DNA from 3 places in the Roseovarius sp. A46 genome. Region 3 is predicted to be linked to each of the others. Evidence: riboswitches for the same ligand, from Rfam matches in the RefSeq annotation. Region 3 holds a riboswitch; each other region holds the start of a gene.

Region 1 (5,539 bases), on a different contig from region 3:
TGGGCGTTCACGCAAACTGCCCAAAACACAGCGCCGACTGATAGACCAATTTTTTTGAAGTGTTTCATTTTCCGAGCATCCTTGGGGTGCAAGAAACCGCGCACATTCAGGATACATGCTTCCGTCGTGATCACACTTGACCAGAGTCAATCTGCTGGCCGATCAACCTTGATTTGTTGAGGTTTTAAGAATCTACTAATTCCCGCCTGAAGCAGCTTGTTCGATTGTTTCTAAGCTTGCTACGCATTGCTGCCGTGGGTGCAAGTTGAAGCATCCGGCAAAATGGGCCCTCGACATCCTCGGCCTCATGGCTTCGCCATGATGCGCACAGGGCCGGGGATCAGCCCGCCGCCGTCCCATCCAGCCACCTCCGGCACGCCGCGTCCACGGCGCGGTGCAGCAGAAGGGTGAACACCGCCAGCACGATGAGGGCGGCGAACATGAGGTCGATCTTGGCGCGGCCATTGGCCAGCAGCATGAGGTAGCCAAGCCCCTTGGAGGCCCCCACCCATTCGCCGATGATCGCCCCGATGGGGGCGTAGACGGCGGCGAGGCGCAGGCCGGAGGCAAAGCCCGGCAGCGCGGCGGGCACGCGGATATGCCACATCAACCGCGCGGGCGAGCCCCCCATCACGCGCCCGAGGTCGAGCCAGGGCTGCGGGGTGCGCATCAGCGCGTCGAAAAACGACGAGGTGACCGGGAAGTAGATGATCAGCAGCGCCATGGCGATCTTGGACCACAGCCCGTAGCCCAGCCACAGCGTCAGGATGGGGGCGAGGGCGAAGACCGGGATCGCCTGGGAGAACACCATCATCGGGCGGATCAGCCCGCGTGCGAGCGGCGAGGCGGCGAGGCCGATGGCCGAGAGCCCGCCCAATATCGCCCCCAGCGCCAGCCCGATCAGCACCTCGGCGATGGTGACGCCCGCGTGCCCGGCGATCAGCGCGCGGCTGTGCCACAGCGCCTCGGCCACGCGGCCCGGCCCCGGCAGGATGAAGGGCGGCAGACCCGTGAGCGTGACAAGCGCCTGCCACAGCGCGAGCGCCAGCGCGGTGGAGGCGGCGATGGGGATGAGCCTGCTCATGCCGCCGCACCCTGCTCGCGCAGCCGGGCGAGCAGGCGGCCCTGCACTTCGAGCGTCCCGGCATCGTCCACGGGCCGGGGCACGGGCGCCGCGGGGGGCGCGACAGTCTCGAGCCCGTCCGCCCCGAGGATGTGGATGGCATGGCCGAGGCGGGCGGCCTCGCCCGGGTCATGGGTGACGAGCAGCACCGTGCGCCCCGAGAGGTGCCGTGCGCCCAGCTCCTGCATCTGCGCGCGGGTGCCCGCGTCGAGCGCCGAAAACGGCTCGTCGAGCAGCACGAGGGGGCGGTCCTCCATCAGCGTGCGCGCGAGCGCAACGCGCTGCCGCTGCCCGCCGGAGAGGGCGTGGGGCCGTTTGTGCGCGTGCTCTGACAGCCCGGTGCGGGCGAGGATGTCACGGGTGCGGGCGGGATCGGCGCGGGTGCCGCGCAGCCGCGCGCCGAGGGTGACATTGCCGGTCACGTCGAGCCAGGGCAAGAGATCGGCCCCCTGCGCCATGAGCGCCACGCGCCCGGTGACCGGCGCGCCGTCGGAGGCGGTGATGGTCCCGTCGAAGCGCGTCACCTCGTCGGTCCCCGCGACCAGCCGCAGGAGCGTGGTCTTGCCGATGCCGGAGGGGCCGAGAAGGCAGGTGATCCGCCCCGCCGCCGCCTCGAGCCGAAGCGGACCGAAGAGCGGCGCGCCGCCGATCGTGGCGGTGCCGTCGATGAGGAGTGCGGGCGGCGTGGCGGCTTGCATGGCCGGTCCTTTGGTTGGGCGGGGGACAGGGCAGGCCGCTTGAGCGCGTCTCCGTTCCCTCCGCCGGTGCGAGCCGGGTCAGGTTCGATGGGTTGGCGCAGCCTCTCAGCCCCTTGCAGGGCACCCCAACGGATGGCGGCGGTGGTAGCAGGCCCCCGGTGCGCTGACAAGCGGCGCGCGTTCAGGGAATGTTAAACTCTGGTTGCCAGACTGCGCGCACCGGCAAGGAGAGGGCCATGAACGGGCTGATCAACCGCGCGATCGCGTGTTTCGTCAGGGACAGCTACGGCGTTCCCGTGTGGGAAGAGGTGATGGCGCGCCTCGGGATCGACGAGTCCGCGTTCGAGCCGCTGATGCCGTGCGAGCCGGGGGTGACGGCGCGCCTGGTCGAGGCGGTCGCGGCACGGTTTTCACGGTCGTCCGCCGACCTGCTGGAGGATCTCGGCACCTATCTCGTGGCGCAGCCCCGGTCCGAGGCGATCCGGCGGCTGTTGCGCTTCGGCGGGGTGGACTTCGCCGAGTTCCTCGAATCGCTCGAGGACCTGCCCGACCGGGCGCGGCTCGCCATGTCCGAGCTCGACCTGCCCGCCATCAGCCTTTACATGCAGGGCGCGGGGGTGTTTCTCGTGGAGATGGCGCGCGCAGATGGCGCGGGGCTGCGATTTGGGCCGGTTCTGCTGGGCATGCTGCGCGCGATGGCCGACGATTACGGGGCGCTGGTGCTGCTCGATTATCGCGGCTGCGACGCCACGCGTGAGATCATCGAGGTGCACCTGCTCGACGCGGCCTTTGCCGACGGGCGGGACTTTGACCTCGCCAGCGGGCGGGCCGCGCCATGAGCGGCGCGGCTGCGCAGATGCAAGCCTTGGCGCAGGTGGCGATGCTTGACCGGTTCTGTCCCATGCACGTGGTCATCGGCCCGACCGGCCATGTCATCGGCGGCGGGCCGACGCTGGCCAAGATCGTGGCGCCCGAGAAGATGATCGGCCGGCGGTTTCTCGAATTGTTCGAGCTGACCCGGCCGCGGGCTGTGCAGGACGTTGCCGCGCTGCGCGCGCTAGACGGGGCGCGGCTGCGCCTGCGGCTGCGGTCGCGCCCGCGCTATGCGCTCAAGGGGCAGCTTTGCCTGCTGGCGCCCGAGGATGCGGGCGGAGCCGGGGGCGCGATGGTGGTCAACCTCGCCTTCGGCATCTCGGTGGTCGACGCGGTGCGCGATTTCGGCCTCAGCGGCGCAGATTTCGCGGTGACCGATCTGGCGACCGAGATGCTTTACCTGCTCGAGGCCAAGACCCTGGCGATGGAGGAATCGCGCAGGCTCAACCGCCGCCTCGAAGGGGCACGGCGCGCCGCGCAGGAAGAGGCGCTGACCGATACGCTCACGGGATTGCGCAACCGGCGCGCCTTCGACGCGCTGCTGGCACAGGCGGTCCAGGAGGGCGGGGCGTTCGCGCTGCTGCATCTCGATCTCGATTTCTTCAAGCAGGTCAACGATACCCACGGCCATGCGGCGGGCGACCTCGTGCTGCGCGTGGCGGCGCGGCGAATGCTGTCGGTGGTGCGCGCCCGCGACGTGATCGCGCGCGTGGGCGGCGACGAGTTCGTGCTGTTGCTGCCCGGTATCGACGCCACCGGCGCGGTCGATACCGTCGCCCGGCGGCTCGTCGCGGCGCTGGAGGAGCCGGTGAGCGACGGCACGCTGACCTGTCGTATCTCGGCCAGCATCGGCGCGACGCTCTGCCGTGATGGCCCGGGCCGCGCGCCCGGTGAAATCATGGATGCCGCCGACCGCGCACTATACGCGGCAAAGGCTGCCGGGCGCGGCTGTCACAGGCTCCACATCGCGCAGGACGCGGCGCCGCCGGGCGGCGAGCCGATGCCGCCAGGGTTGCAAGACGCCGGGGATGCGGACGGTGGCCAGTGCGCCGGGACCGCCCGCTCTGCCGGGGCGGATCGGAAGGTCGGGATATGCCAGGACGCCGATACCGGACCGCGGGCCGGGGGTGCCGTGGACGCGGTGTCCGGTGGCGACGGCGTGGCCCCGGGGGACGTGGACGGCGCTTGGCAGGCTGCGGGCGCTCACGGGGCGGCGATGCGTTCCAGGTAGGCCCAGACATCGCGCGCCTTGTTCGCGTCGCGCAGCCTGTAGGCCATCTTGCCGCGCGCTTCAGGGTCGTCGAGATAGCCGCGCAGGAAGGCGGTGGCGTCGCGCACGTAGACCACGAAATCGGCTTCGTTCCAGCGCAGCCCGCGCTGCCCGGCCTCGGTCATGGAGGGAGAATAGTGAAAGCCCGGCACGCTACCCGCATGGCGCCCGATCACGCCGTAGAGATTGGGCCCGGTGCGCCCGCCGCGCACGAGCGCCGAGCCGGTCTCGTCGATGACGGAATGACAGGCGGTGCACGCCCGGAACAGGCGCTCGCCGCGTTCGGGATCGGCGGCATGGGCCGGCAGGGCGAAGCCCAGGGCGGCGAAAAGGATCATCTTTCGAGAAAATTGCATCGCGCGCGGCCTCCGGACGGTTTCTTCTCCCCACATGTCCAAGATGGCACGGCAGATGGCGCAAGCAATGCGCCAACCCCGGGCTTCACGCGCTTGTCAGCATCCGTCATCGGGGCGTGTGCACGAACAGGACGGTAAGGTTGTGATCAACCACAAGATGTAGGGAGGGGCCGATCAGAGCGCGGGAAGCCGATACATTCCCGCGCTCGAGAAGCCGAGCGCACAGCCATCGGCGATCTCGTCGGCAAAACGCTCGGCGATCACCCGCAGCGCCGCCTGCCGCCCCCTGGTCACCAGTGCGCGGCGCGGTGGCAGCGACGGGGTGGAACCCGGCCCGATCAACGCCTGCGACCAGATCAGCGGGTGCAGCTCGTGCAGGTGCTGCGCGACCAGCCAGTCGAGGCAGGCATGGATCGTGGCGCGCGCCCTCTCTTGCGCGGCGGGCAGTCGCGCCGCGCCGGTGCGCGGGGCCATCGTGAGGCCGCAAAAGGCGGCGATCTCGTTGATGATGTGCTGGTCGGGGGCCTGCACGGCGATGGCGTGCAGCCCGTCGACGAAGAACTCCGCGTCGACGGTGCCGAGACCGTCGGGCTCGATCGCGAGCGCGTCGAACCAGACCCAGGTATAAGCCCCCGCCCCGTGGTGCGCGCCGGTTTGCGCGGCCATGCGCCTTGCCTCCAGCTCAAGCTCTGCGAAGGTGCCGAAGCGCGAGGGCAGCAGCGCCTCGCCAAGCGCGCGCAGGTGCCGCGCGCTGCCCGGGTCGAGCGCGATGAGCCGGGCATAATCGTCTGCCACGCGCCGCCGGGGCGCCGGGCGCGCGGCGAGCAGGGCGCATTGCGCCGCCGCCAGCGAGGGGGCGTCGTGGGTCTCGGCGTCGAAGGGGCCGAGCAGGTCCTCGGCGCGCCGGAAGTGGTCGAGGAAATGTGCCTCTCGGTCCGGCGTGGCGGTGCCTTTCGCGGTGCACATGCGCCACGCCCGGCCGATATCCATATGCGTGAGCGCGATCACGAGTGCGATGGGATAGCTGTCGGGATGATCGGCACGGACCTGTTCGAGCGCGTCGAGCCCGGCGGGGTCGGGCGTGCGCGCGTCGTGAACCGCGTCCCCGGCGGCGGCCACCGCATCGGCGCGCGCGCCTTCGGCCAGCAGCCCCGCCGCCGCCTCGCCGCCCGGCGTGTGCAATCGCGCGGCGTCCGCTTTTGCGATTCGCTCGGCAAGC
Region 2 (5,539 bases), on a different contig from region 3:
GACGTGCGCGCCCAGATCACCGATCATGTCCCAGAACGCCTGTCCCGCGCGCTCGCCCCCCGCCTCGCGGCGGACCGAGACGGTGGCGATGCCCGCACCGGAGCGCTTGAATGCCTCGGCCAGGATGGCGGGCGAGGGGTATTGCGCGGTACCGAGCATCAGGCGCGAGGTGATCTCGGTGTCGTAGTAGCGTGGCATCTCAGCCCCCTTGTCGCGGTGCAACGATCTCGATCTGATCGCCATCAGCTAGTCTGTGTTCCGGCCTCATCGCTGCCGGAACGAAGCTCTGGTTCACCGCGGTCGCCACCTTGGCCGCGCCATAGCCCAGCTCATCCAGCAGCGTGTCGAGGGTGGTGGCCGCGCTCTCCTGCGTCGTGCCATTAACCGTGATCTTCATGGTAGAACTCCGGTCTCTGATTTTCGCGCATCACCAGCCCAGCGGCCATCCGCGCCACGGCCGGCGATAACAGAAAGCCGTGACGGAAAAGGCCGTTGACATGGATCGCGTCCCCCTGGCGCGTGATGCGCGGCAGGTTGTCGGGAAAAGCGGGGCGCGCGTCGGCCCCGATCTCCATCACCTCGGCCTCGCCGAAGGCGGGGTGCAGGGCGTAGGCGGCCGAGAGCAATTCCATCACCGAGCGCGCCGAGGCGCGCCAGCGCTCCTCGCTCTCGATCTGCGTCGCGCCCAGCATGAACACGCCATCGCCGCGCGGCACGATGTAGAGCGGAAAGCGCGGATGCAAAAGGCGGATGGGCCGATTCAGGGTCACATCCGCCGAGCGCAGCACCACCATCTCTCCTTTGACGCCGCGCAGATCAGACAGGCTGTCCTGCGCCGCGAGGCCACGACAGTCGATCACCGGGCCATCGGGGGCGGCGGCGTCTTGCTCAAAGCGCGCGCCCGCCTCTTGTAGCCGTTTGCGCAGGTGCATGAGCGCGGCCCGCGGATCGATATGCGCCTCATCGTGAAAATAGAGCGCGCGGTCGTGGCGGTCGGCCAGATGCGGCTCTAACGCGGCTAAATCCTCGCCGGTCACCAGCCGATGCCCGGCGGTGCGCCGCGCGAACTGATCCAGCTCGCGCCGGTCGCGTTGCAGCGTGACAACGAGTGAGCCGCGCCGAATTACCTCGACACCCTGCGCTTCCCACCAGTCGGCGGCCTGTTGGCCAAGGCGGACCACCGGCTCCTCTGCCGTCATCCCCTCGCAGAAGGGCGCAAGCATGCCACCCGCCCACCACGAGCAGCCATGCGCGCCGGGTTCCGGTGCGGGATCGCGAAGGGTAACGTGGACGCCCCGCGCCATGAGTTCAGTGGCCACACAGAGCCCCACGATGCCCGCGCCGCGAATGGTGATTGCGTCGGTCATGTCCAGACCTCGTGAAAATGATGTACCGGGCCGTGGCCTTGCCCGACTTCCAGCGCGTCGGCGGCAAGAATCGCCCGATGCAGCCAGCCATGCGCCCGCGCGACCGCCTCGCGCAGGGTCAGCCCCTGCGCCAGCCCCGCTGCGATGGCCGAAGAGAGGGTGCACCCGGTGCCGTGGGTGTTGCGCGTAGCGATGCGGGGGGCGTCGAGGCGCGTCACCTCATCGGCGATCAGCCAATCGGTGCAGGTCTCTCCCTGCCCATGACCGCCCTTCATCAGCACCGCACCCGCGCCCATCCCGCATAACCGTGTGCCCTGCGCCTGCATGTCTGCATCGCTCATGGCCTCGGCACAGCCCAACAGCGCCGCCGCCTCGGGCAGGTTGGGTGTCAGCAAGTCAGCGCGCGGCAGCAGATGCGCGATCAGCGCTGTGCGCGCCGCCTCGGGCAAGAGCCGCGCCCCGGACTTGGCGACCATCACCGGGTCGAGCACGATCGGGCCGTCATAGCCCGCTAGCGCCTCGGTGACCGTCTCGATCAGCCCGACATCGCCCAGCATCCCGATCTTGATGCAATCGATCCTGATATCGCCCAGAACGGCCGCAATCTGCGCCGCCACGGTTGCGTTCGGCACCGGGTGCACATCGGTCACGGCACAGGTGTTCTGCGCGGTCACGGCGGTGATCACGCTCGCGCCATACACGCCCAGCGCCGAGAATGTCTTGAGATCGGCCTGAATCCCCGCGCCGCCACCGCTGTCGGAGCCTGCGATTGTCAATGCGGTCGCCGCCATGCGCGTCTCCCTCAAGTTTTCGGGGAACGGATGCAGGGCGCGCTCGGGCTTGCTGATATCCGTTCCCTACGCCGGTATCATCCGGATCAGGTTCGATGGGTTGGCGCATCGCCTCTCAGCCCGTGCATCCCGGGCACCCCAACGGAGCTACCCAAGAGGTAACAGTGGTACCGGACGCTCGCAAGGGGGGAAAGCGGGACAGGATATGTCGCAAACCGGCCGCACGCCGCCGGCTCCCGGGGTCAGGATGGGGCATGGCCAATCCCTCGGAGATGCGCCCATGTCCTATGCCGCCAATATCGACCAATTCACGCCCATCGCGCGCTTCGCGCTCAATGTGGCGTTGCCCGTCCCCGAGGAGGTGCTGGCACGAACGGCGGTGCTGCTTGTTGACACGCTGGGCGTTGCGGCAGGGGCGGCATCGCTCGATGTGGGGCGGATCGCACGGGACTTCGCCTGCGATTTCCACGGGGCAGTGCGCGAGGATCACCGCGCGACGCTGCTCTTTGACGGGCGGCGCTGTGCCATACCGGGGGCAGCCTGGGCGCTGGCCACACAGATCGACAATCTGGATGCGCATGACGGGCTGAACGCCACCAAGGGGCATATCGGCTGCGCGCTGGTGCCCGCGCTTTTCGCCTTTGCGGAGCAACGCCCCGGTTTGACGGGCAGGCAGGCACTCACCGCGCTGGCGATGGGCTACGAGGTAGCCGCGCGCGCCGCCGTCGCACTGCATGCCACGGTGAGCGATTATCACACCTCCGGCGCGTGGAACGCGCTGGGCGTGGCGGCGCTGGGGGCGCATCTGCGGGGGGATACGGCGGATGTGCTGCGCCACGCGCTCGGCATCGCCGAGTATCACGGGCCGCGTAGCCAGATGATGCGCGAGATCGCCAACCCGACGATGCTGCATGATGGCTCTGGCATGGGGGCCCTTGTCGGCGTTTCGTCCCTGTTACAGGCTGAACGTGGCTTTACCGGCGTGCCGGCGATCACCGTGGAGGGGGCGAATGTGGCGCCTGTCTGGGCCGATCTGGGCCGGGACTGGACGGTGATGCGCAATTATATCAAGCCCTACCCGATCTGCCGCTGGGCGCATGGCGCGCTGGAATGCCTGCGGGTGCTGGTCGAGGAAGAGGGCGTCAGACCCGAGGAGATCGAGGCACTGGAGGTCGCCACCTTCGCGCAATCCGCGGCCCTCTTTCCCGGGATGCCCGAGACAACGAGCGAGGCACAGTATTCGCTGGGATTCGCGCTGGCGGCCTACGTCGTACATGGCCGCCTCGGCCCGGCGGAGATAACCGGGGACGCGTTACGCGATCCGCGCGTGGCGGAAATGCACGCCGGCATCACCGTGCGCGAGGAGCCGCGCCATTCCGCGCGCTTTCCCGAGGGACGCTGGTCTGACGTGACCGTGCGGCTGCGCGACGGACGCGTAGTCCGTTCGGGCGATTGCAACGCGCGCGGCGGGCCGGAGGCACCGATGCCCAAGGCCGATATCCGCGCCAAGCTGTCGGTGATGGCGGGGGGTGCGCTCTCGGAGGCGCGGATCGGCGCTCTATGGGAAATGCACGAGCGGCTGCTTGACCATGGTACCAAATTCTCGCAGCTTGCCGGGCTCGTATACCCCGAACCGGACAGGCCATGACCAACGCCCCCCGTATCCTCGTCCACACCAGCGATCCCGCCCCGATGCTTGAACGGCTGGCCGAGGCTGCGCCGGGGATCGAGGCGCGCGGGCATGACGGCTATGACGGTCTTGATGTGGTACTGGACGATTTTCGGCCCGATATCGTCTATTCCGTCGCATTTCACGGGCGCACGGACTATCCGCGCGAGGCGTTGCTCGGCGCGCACGGCCCGCGCTGGATCGCCGTGGGCGGAGCCGGGGTGGATCATCTGACGCCGTGGGACGCGCAGGCCGTGACGGTCAGCAACGCCGCCGGGGTCGCCGCGCCGATGATCGCCGAATACGTATTCGGGTCGGTGCTGCATTTCACGCTCGACATCGACGGGATGGCCACCGACCGCACAGCGCGGCACTGGGACAGCACGCGGCTGATGACGCCGCTTCAGGGCAAGACCCTCCTGATCGTGGGGCTGGGCCATACCGGTCAGGCGGTGGCGGCGCGGGCCAAGGCGTTCGGCCTCAACGTGATCGGCACCCGTGCCCGACCGAAACCGACGGAGAACGTGGACGAGGTACATCCCGCCGATGCGTTGCCCGATCTGTGGGGCAAGGCGGATATCGTGGTGCTGTCGGTGCCGCTTGTGTCCGGGACGCGGGGCCTTGTGAACGCGCGGTCGCTGGTGGCGATGAAGCCGGATGCGATCCTCGTCGACGTGTCGCGCGGCGGCGTGCTCGACGGGGCGGCGCTCGTGAACACCATGCGCACGGGGCATTTGCGCGGCGCCGCGCTCGACGTGTTCGAGACCGAGCCGCTGCCCGGCGATCACCCGCTCTGGGGTCTGGACAGGGTGATCCTGTCGCCGCATTGCTCGGCGGTCTGGGAGGGCTGGGCGATGCGGTCCTTCGAGCTGTTTCTTGACAATCTCGGGCACTGGCGGCGGGGCGAGCCGCTTTTCAACGTTGTCGATCCGGAACGCGGCTATTGAGACCGAAAAACGCCCCGCCACGAGGGGCGGGGCAAGGCAAGGGCGCCCGGCCAAGTCAGGCCCCGGGCACCGGCGGTATGGGTGTCAGTTCGGGCGGTCGGCCATCTCGGCGCGGATCTGCTGGCGCAGCACGTCGATGGGCACGGTCTTGCCCTCGCGGCGAAAGCACCAATAGGTCCAGCCGTTGCAGGACGGCGCGCCCTCGAGATGCGCGCCCACCTTGTGGATCGAGCCGTTGATCCCGTCGGCCACCAGCGTGCCGTCGGCGCGCACCTTGGCGGCGGATTTGCCGTTCATCGAGGTCAGGACCTCGCCGGGGCGCAGCATCCCCCTCTCGACAAGCTGGCCAAAGGGCACACGCGGCTCGGCGCGCTTGGACGTGGAAACCTGGAGCGCGTCACGGTCGTACTTCCTGATACTGGCGAGCCGTTTCTCGGCCACGCGGCGATAGCTCTCTTCGCGCTCGATCCCGATGTAATCGCGGCCCAGCATCCGGGCCACCGCCCCGGTCGTGCCGGTGCCGAAGAAAGGGTCGAGCACCACGTCGCCGGGGCTGGTGGTGCCGACGAGCACGCGGTGCAGCAGGCTCTCGGGCTTTTGCGTGGGGTGCGCCTTGTCGCCGTTCTCGTCCTTGAGCCGCTCATGCCCGGTGCAGAGGGGCAATACCCAGTCAGAGCGCATCTGGATGCCGTCATTGAGCGATTTCAGCGCCTCGTAATTGAAGGTGTATTTCGCGCCCTCCTCGCGGCTGGCCCAGATCATCGT
Region 3 (5,539 bases):
TTTCGCACCTCGGGGCTCTATATCTCGGTGATCCCGCCGCTGCTGGTCGGGGTGGCGGTGGGTGTGCTCGCCGCGATCATGGGTGTGGGCGGCGGCTTCATCATGGTGCCGGCGATGATCTACCTGCTGGGGATGCCGACCAAGGTGGTGGTGGGCACGTCGCTGTTTCAGATCATCTTCGTCACCGCCTTTACCACGCTCCTGCACGCCACCACCAATTTCACCGTTGATATCGCGCTGGCGGTGCTCTTGCTCGTGGGAGGCGTGATCGGTGCGCAGTTCGGCACCATGATCGGCACGCGGATGAAGGCCGAGCAACTGCGTATCCTGCTGGCAGTGATGGTGCTCGTGGTCTGCGGCAAGCTGGCCTTTGACCTGCTGGTGATGCCGTCGGAGCTCTATTCCATCGCCTCGGGCGCGGGGGGGCACTGATGCTGCGCCTCGCGCTCCTCCTGTGTCTGGTGACGTTGCCCCTGCGCGCCGAGGAGGTGGTGCTGGGCCTGTCGCGGGACCGGGTGGCGATCACCGCCACGTTCGAGGGCTCGGACATCCTCATCTTCGGTGCGGTCAAGCGCGAGGCACCGATCTCGGAGGTGCCGCTCGGCGTGGTGATCACCGTGGCCGGGCCGTCGCAGCCGGTGCAGGTCCGGCGCAAGGAGCGCCGCTTCGGCATCTGGGTCAATACCGACGCTGTCGATCTCGACGCCGCGCCCACCTTTTACGCGGTTGCCACGAGCGGGTCGCTCGATCAGGTACTGACCGAGACCGAAGACCTGCGCCACCGGGTCTCGATCCCGCGCGCGATCCGCTCGGTTGGCGCGGCGAGCATGGCCGAGGATGCCGAGAGGTTTACCGACGCACTCATCCGCATCCGCGAGCGCACGGATGCCTACCAGCTATTGGAGAACGCCGTTGCCCTCGACGAGCAGACGCTGTTTCGCACCGCGATCAGCCTGCCCGCCAACCTCACCGAGGGAGCCTACAAGACCCGGATTTTCCTCACCCGCGAGGGGCGCGTGGTGTCGCAGTTCGAGACGGTGATCGACGTGCGCAAAGTGGGGCTGGAGCGTTGGCTCTTTACCCTGTCGCGGCAGCAGCCGCTGGCCTATGGGCTGATGTCTCTGGCGATCGCCATCGCCGCGGGCTGGGCTGCGTCGGCCGCGTTCCGGGTGCTGCGGCGCACCTGAGACACGCGGGCGAAGGGCGCTCAGGCGACACCCGCCGCGCGCCATTGGCGCACCATCTCTGCCGGTGTGCTGTCGCCGGGGGTGAACCGGTGCAGCGCGGCGAGGCGGCGGCAATCGAGGGTGATGCGCTGATGCGCGCCCTGGGGCGCGGGGCGGGTCTCGATGTGCGCCCCCGCGGCCTGTGCCAGCGCCGTCATCGCCACCGGGTCCGGCGCGGCGATGTTGAGCGCCTCGGGCAGTGGCCCGGGATGGCGGCACAGCGTGGCGAGGACGGTGGCGAGCGTCGCGGGGCCGATATAGGAGCGCACCGGCCCGCCGCCATCGGCGAAGCGGTCGATCACCACCGCGCCGCCCGGCCCGGTGCGCGCCACGTTGAGCAAGAGCGCATCCGCCCCCGCCACGTTGCCGATGCGCAGGGCGCAGATGTCGAGGCCGCGCGCGCGCCACGGCGCGCAGGCGGCCTCCATCTCCAGCTTGGCGGCACCGTAGGCGTTGACCGGGGCGCAGGGGGTGTCCTCGGTGAACGGAGTAGTGCCGCCCGCGCCGTAGACCGCCGAGGACGAGGCCAGGAGCACGCGGGTCACGCCCGCGCGCAGGCCCGCGTCGAGCGTGGCCTCGGCAATGTGGCGGTTGAGGCCGAGATCCCGCCCCGGCCCCGGCGTTATGCCTGCGAGCGCCACGATTGCGGCGGGGCGGCGGCCCGTCTCTGCGATATGGGTGAAGAGCGCGCCCGGCCCGTCGAGCGGATCCCATGCCAGCGCGCCCGGCGGGCCGGGGCGGCGGTATTGCGGGATAAGCGCGAGGTCGGGGGCCACCTCCGGCCAGCAGGCGCACAGCATCCGCCCGACGCGGCCCGAAGCCCCGGTGAGAAGGATGGATGTGTCCGCCTTGTCGGTCATTCCCGGCCCGTCCGTTCGCTTTGATGCCGGGCCCGCCCGGGCATTCGCCCCCACCCGTCTAGCAAGCAACGTGGCGCACCGACAAGAGACGCGTGCCGGGCGATGCTTGCCCCGGGTATGGGGATCGGCTAGCGTCCGGTCTTGCAGGGGAGTCCCGCCTTGGGGACTGAGAGGCTGACAGGTGGTGACACCGGTGATGCGACCCTTTGAACCTGACCCAGTTGATACTGGCGTAGGAAGCTGAGGAACCGCGCGCACCGCTGGTGGTCTGCCGGTTCCGAACCGGGATCGCGACCTGCGCCCCGATGCTCCCCGGCCACGGCTCATCTGGTCTCTTTGGCACCGTGCAACGAGGAGCACCAAGCATGACCATCCCTAACCAAGATATGTCCCCCAACGTGACCACCGGCCCCTTGCCCGCGTCGCGCAAGATTTACGTTGCAGGCTCACTACACCCGAAAATCCGCGTGCCGATGCGCGAGATTTCCACCCATCCGACGGCGGGCGAGGGGCCGCTGCCGGTCTATGACAGTTCGGGCGCCTATACCGACCCGGAGGCTGCGATCGACGTGGGTCGGGGGCTGCCGCCCCTGCGCCGCGAGTGGATCATGGCGCGCGGGGACGTGGCGGGGTATCCGGGCCGCCGCGTGAGGCCGGAGGATAACGGCTTTGTCACCGGTGACCGGCTGGTGCCGGAGTTCCCGATGCGGGCGGAGCCCCTGCGCGGCACGGGGGGTGCCGCGCCGACGCAACTGGCCTATGCGCGGGCGGGGATCATCACGCCGGAGATGGAGTTCGTCGCCATCCGCGAGAACCAGTTGCGCGAGGCGAGCGTAGCGGCGCGCGACGGCAACGACTGGGGCGCGAACATTCCTGACTATGTGACCCCGGAATTTGTCCGGTCCGAGATCGCGGCGGGCCGCGCCATCATCCCCGCCAATATCAACCACCCCGAGCTTGAGCCGATGATCATCGGCCGCAATTTTCTGGTCAAGATCAACGCCAACATGGGCACCTCCGCCGTCACCTCGTCGATGGAAGAGGAGGTGGAGAAACTGGTCTGGGCGATCCGCTGGGGGGCCGATACGGTGATGGACCTCTCCACCGGGCGCAACATCCACAACACCCGCGAATGGATCATCCGCAATTCCCCCGTCCCTATCGGCACGGTGCCGATCTACCAGGCGCTGGAAAAGGTGAACGGTATTGCAGAGGACCTGACATGGGAGGTGTTTCGCGACACGCTGATCGAGCAGGCCGAACAGGGCGTGGATTACTTCACCATCCACGCGGGCGTGCGCCTGCACATGGTGCCGATGACGGTGGAGCGGGTGACGGGGATCGTGTCGCGCGGCGGCTCGATCATGGCCAAATGGTGCCTGCACCATCACCGCGAGAGCTTCCTCTACGAGCATTTCGAGGATATCTGCGACATCTGCCGCCAGTACGACGTGAGCTTTTCGCTGGGCGACGGGCTGCGCCCCGGCTCCATCGCCGATGCCAACGATGCCGCGCAGTTTGCCGAGTTGGAGACGCTTGGCGAACTCACGAAAATCGCCTGGGGCCGCGATTGCCAGGTGATGATCGAGGGGCCGGGCCATGTGGCGATGCACAAGATCAAGGAGAACATGGACAAGCAGTTGGAGTGCTGTGACGAGGCGCCGTTCTACACCCTCGGGCCGCTCACCACCGACATTGCGCCAGGCTATGACCATATCACCAGCGGCATCGGCGCGGCGATGATCGGCTGGTTCGGCTGCGCGATGCTGTGCTACGTCACGCCCAAGGAGCACCTTGGCCTACCCGACCGCGACGACGTGAAAACCGGGGTTATCACCTACAAGATCGCGGCCCATGCCGCCGATCTGGCCAAGGGGCTGCCCGGTGCGCAACGGCGCGATGATGCGCTTTCGCGCGCGCGGTTCGAATTCCGCTGGGAGGATCAGTTCAACCTCTCGCTCGATCCCGAAACGGCGCGTGATTTCCACGACCAGACCCTGCCCAAGGAGGCGCACAAGGTGGCGCATTTCTGCTCGATGTGCGGGCCGAAATTCTGTTCGATGCGGATCAGCCACGACATCCGTGCCGAGGCGCAGAAAGAGGGCATGGCGGCGATGGCCGAGAGGTACCGTGAAGGCGGCGATCTCTACATGCCGCTCGGCAGTGGCGAAGACGGCTAGAGCGTGTCGCGTTCATTCGCATTCACGCGACACGCTCTAACTTCTTGATTTCGCATGTTCAAGGAGCTCAAAACCGGTTCCCACTTTTGAGCAACATGCTTTAAAACGGAAAACGCCGCCCGGGGATGATCCCCGGGCGGCGCTTGTTCTGTCCCTCGCGTGCGACCGGCGTCAGGCCGCGAGCGCCTTCTTCGCCTGATCGACGATGGCGGCGAAGGCCGACGGTTCGTGCACGGCGAGATCGGCGAGCACCTTGCGATCCACCTCGACTCCGGCGAGGCTCAGCCCGTTGATGAAGCGCGAATAGGTCAGCGATTCGTCCTGGGCGCGCACGGCGGCGTTGATCCGCTGGATCCACAGCGCGCGGAAATTGCGCTTGCGGTTCTTGCGGTCGCGCGTGGCGTACTGGTTGGCCTTGTCGACAGCCTGGGCGGCCACCTTGAAGGTATTCTTGCGGCGGCCGTAATAGCCTTTGGCCGCGGTGGTGACTTTCTTGTGGCGAGCGTGGGTAACGGTCCCACCTTTGGTGCGTGACATCTCTCAAATCCTCCTTAACGCGAATACGGCATCATAGGCTTGATGATCTGCTCATCGGCCTTGCTCAGCGTGGTCGTGCCACGCGCGTTGCGGATGAATTTGTTGCTGCGCTTGATCATCCCGTGGCGCTTGCCCGCCTGGGCGGTGATGATCTTGCCAGTGGCGGACACCTTGAACCGCTTCTTGCAGCTCGACTTGGTCTTCATCTTGGGCATTTCCGGCTCCTTTGTAGGTCGGTCGTCCCGCTCGTCTCGGCATGCCTCTTCGGGCCGGACCAGCGGATTGAGCGCGCCGTATACGCCAGCATCGGGCATTGTGCAAGAGCGGCCAGCGCGGCGATCACGGCAGGTAGCGGGCCATCACGTTGAGGATGACGGCGGGCAGCTCTGCGAACGTGTAGCCGCCGGGCTTTTGCGAGATCGCCCAGATGATCATCCCGCCCGCGATCACAAGCACCAGAGCGCCGACGCGCGGTGTGCGCGCCTCCGACAGCGCCGAGAGCAGCGAGGGCACGGAAAAGACGCCGAGCACCAGCCCGATCGCCATCGCCAGATCCGCATCCATCGAAACACCCCCCGCAGGACACCTGCAACAGCGTGATTATCCCGGATCGGTGGCGTAGATCAAACTTTCCTTGCAGGGTGCGATGCGCAGGATGTTGGTGGTGCCGGGCACGTTGAAGGGCACGCCCGCGGTAACGACGATCTGGTCGCTCTCGTCGGCATAGCCCTGCGCA

What was found. Region 3 has a riboswitch for thiamine pyrophosphate ahead of thiC (phosphomethylpyrimidine synthase ThiC). Riboswitches for the same ligand answer to the same signal wherever they lie in the genome.
Region 1: linked by a shared signal. The riboswitch ahead of C6W92_RS10485 (ATP-binding cassette domain-containing protein) and the one ahead of thiC (phosphomethylpyrimidine synthase ThiC) in region 3 are both predicted to bind thiamine pyrophosphate.
Region 2: linked by a shared signal. The riboswitch ahead of thiD (bifunctional hydroxymethylpyrimidine kinase/phosphomethylpyrimidine kinase) and the one ahead of thiC (phosphomethylpyrimidine synthase ThiC) in region 3 are both predicted to bind thiamine pyrophosphate.

What each region holds. Positions count from the first base shown of each region.
Region 1 is NZ_PVWS01000017.1:29,446-34,984, reverse strand. Features, by position in the region: gene C6W92_RS10495 (cytochrome c) at 1-68, opposite strand, end outside; gene C6W92_RS10490 (ABC transporter permease) at 341-1,084, opposite strand; gene C6W92_RS10485 (ATP-binding cassette domain-containing protein) at 1,081-1,821, opposite strand; TPP riboswitch at 1,860-1,959, opposite strand; gene C6W92_RS10480 (heme NO-binding domain-containing protein) at 2,058-2,660, shown strand; gene C6W92_RS10475 (diguanylate cyclase) at 2,657-3,925, shown strand; gene C6W92_RS10470 (c-type cytochrome) at 3,898-4,302, opposite strand; gene C6W92_RS10465 (hypothetical protein) at 4,495-5,539, opposite strand, start outside.
Region 2 is NZ_PVWS01000002.1:8,840-14,378, reverse strand. Features, by position in the region: gene C6W92_RS01495 (thiazole synthase) at 1-198, opposite strand, end outside; gene thiS (sulfur carrier protein ThiS) at 200-397, opposite strand; gene C6W92_RS01485 (FAD-dependent oxidoreductase) at 381-1,367, opposite strand; gene thiD (bifunctional hydroxymethylpyrimidine kinase/phosphomethylpyrimidine kinase) at 1,364-2,158, opposite strand; TPP riboswitch at 2,205-2,309, opposite strand; gene C6W92_RS01475 (MmgE/PrpD family protein) at 2,439-3,806, shown strand; gene C6W92_RS01470 (D-2-hydroxyacid dehydrogenase) at 3,803-4,774, shown strand; gene C6W92_RS01465 (site-specific DNA-methyltransferase) at 4,859-5,539, opposite strand, start outside.
Region 3 is NZ_PVWS01000025.1:40,400-45,938, reverse strand. Features, by position in the region: gene C6W92_RS13160 (sulfite exporter TauE/SafE family protein) at 1-432, shown strand, start outside; gene C6W92_RS13155 (TIGR02186 family protein) at 432-1,187, shown strand; gene C6W92_RS13150 (NAD-dependent epimerase/dehydratase family protein) at 1,208-2,086, opposite strand; TPP riboswitch at 2,222-2,342, shown strand; gene thiC (phosphomethylpyrimidine synthase ThiC) at 2,452-4,266, shown strand; gene rplT (50S ribosomal protein L20) at 4,438-4,803, opposite strand; gene rpmI (50S ribosomal protein L35) at 4,818-5,018, opposite strand; gene C6W92_RS13130 (hypothetical protein) at 5,143-5,367, opposite strand; gene pyk (pyruvate kinase) at 5,404-5,539, opposite strand, start outside.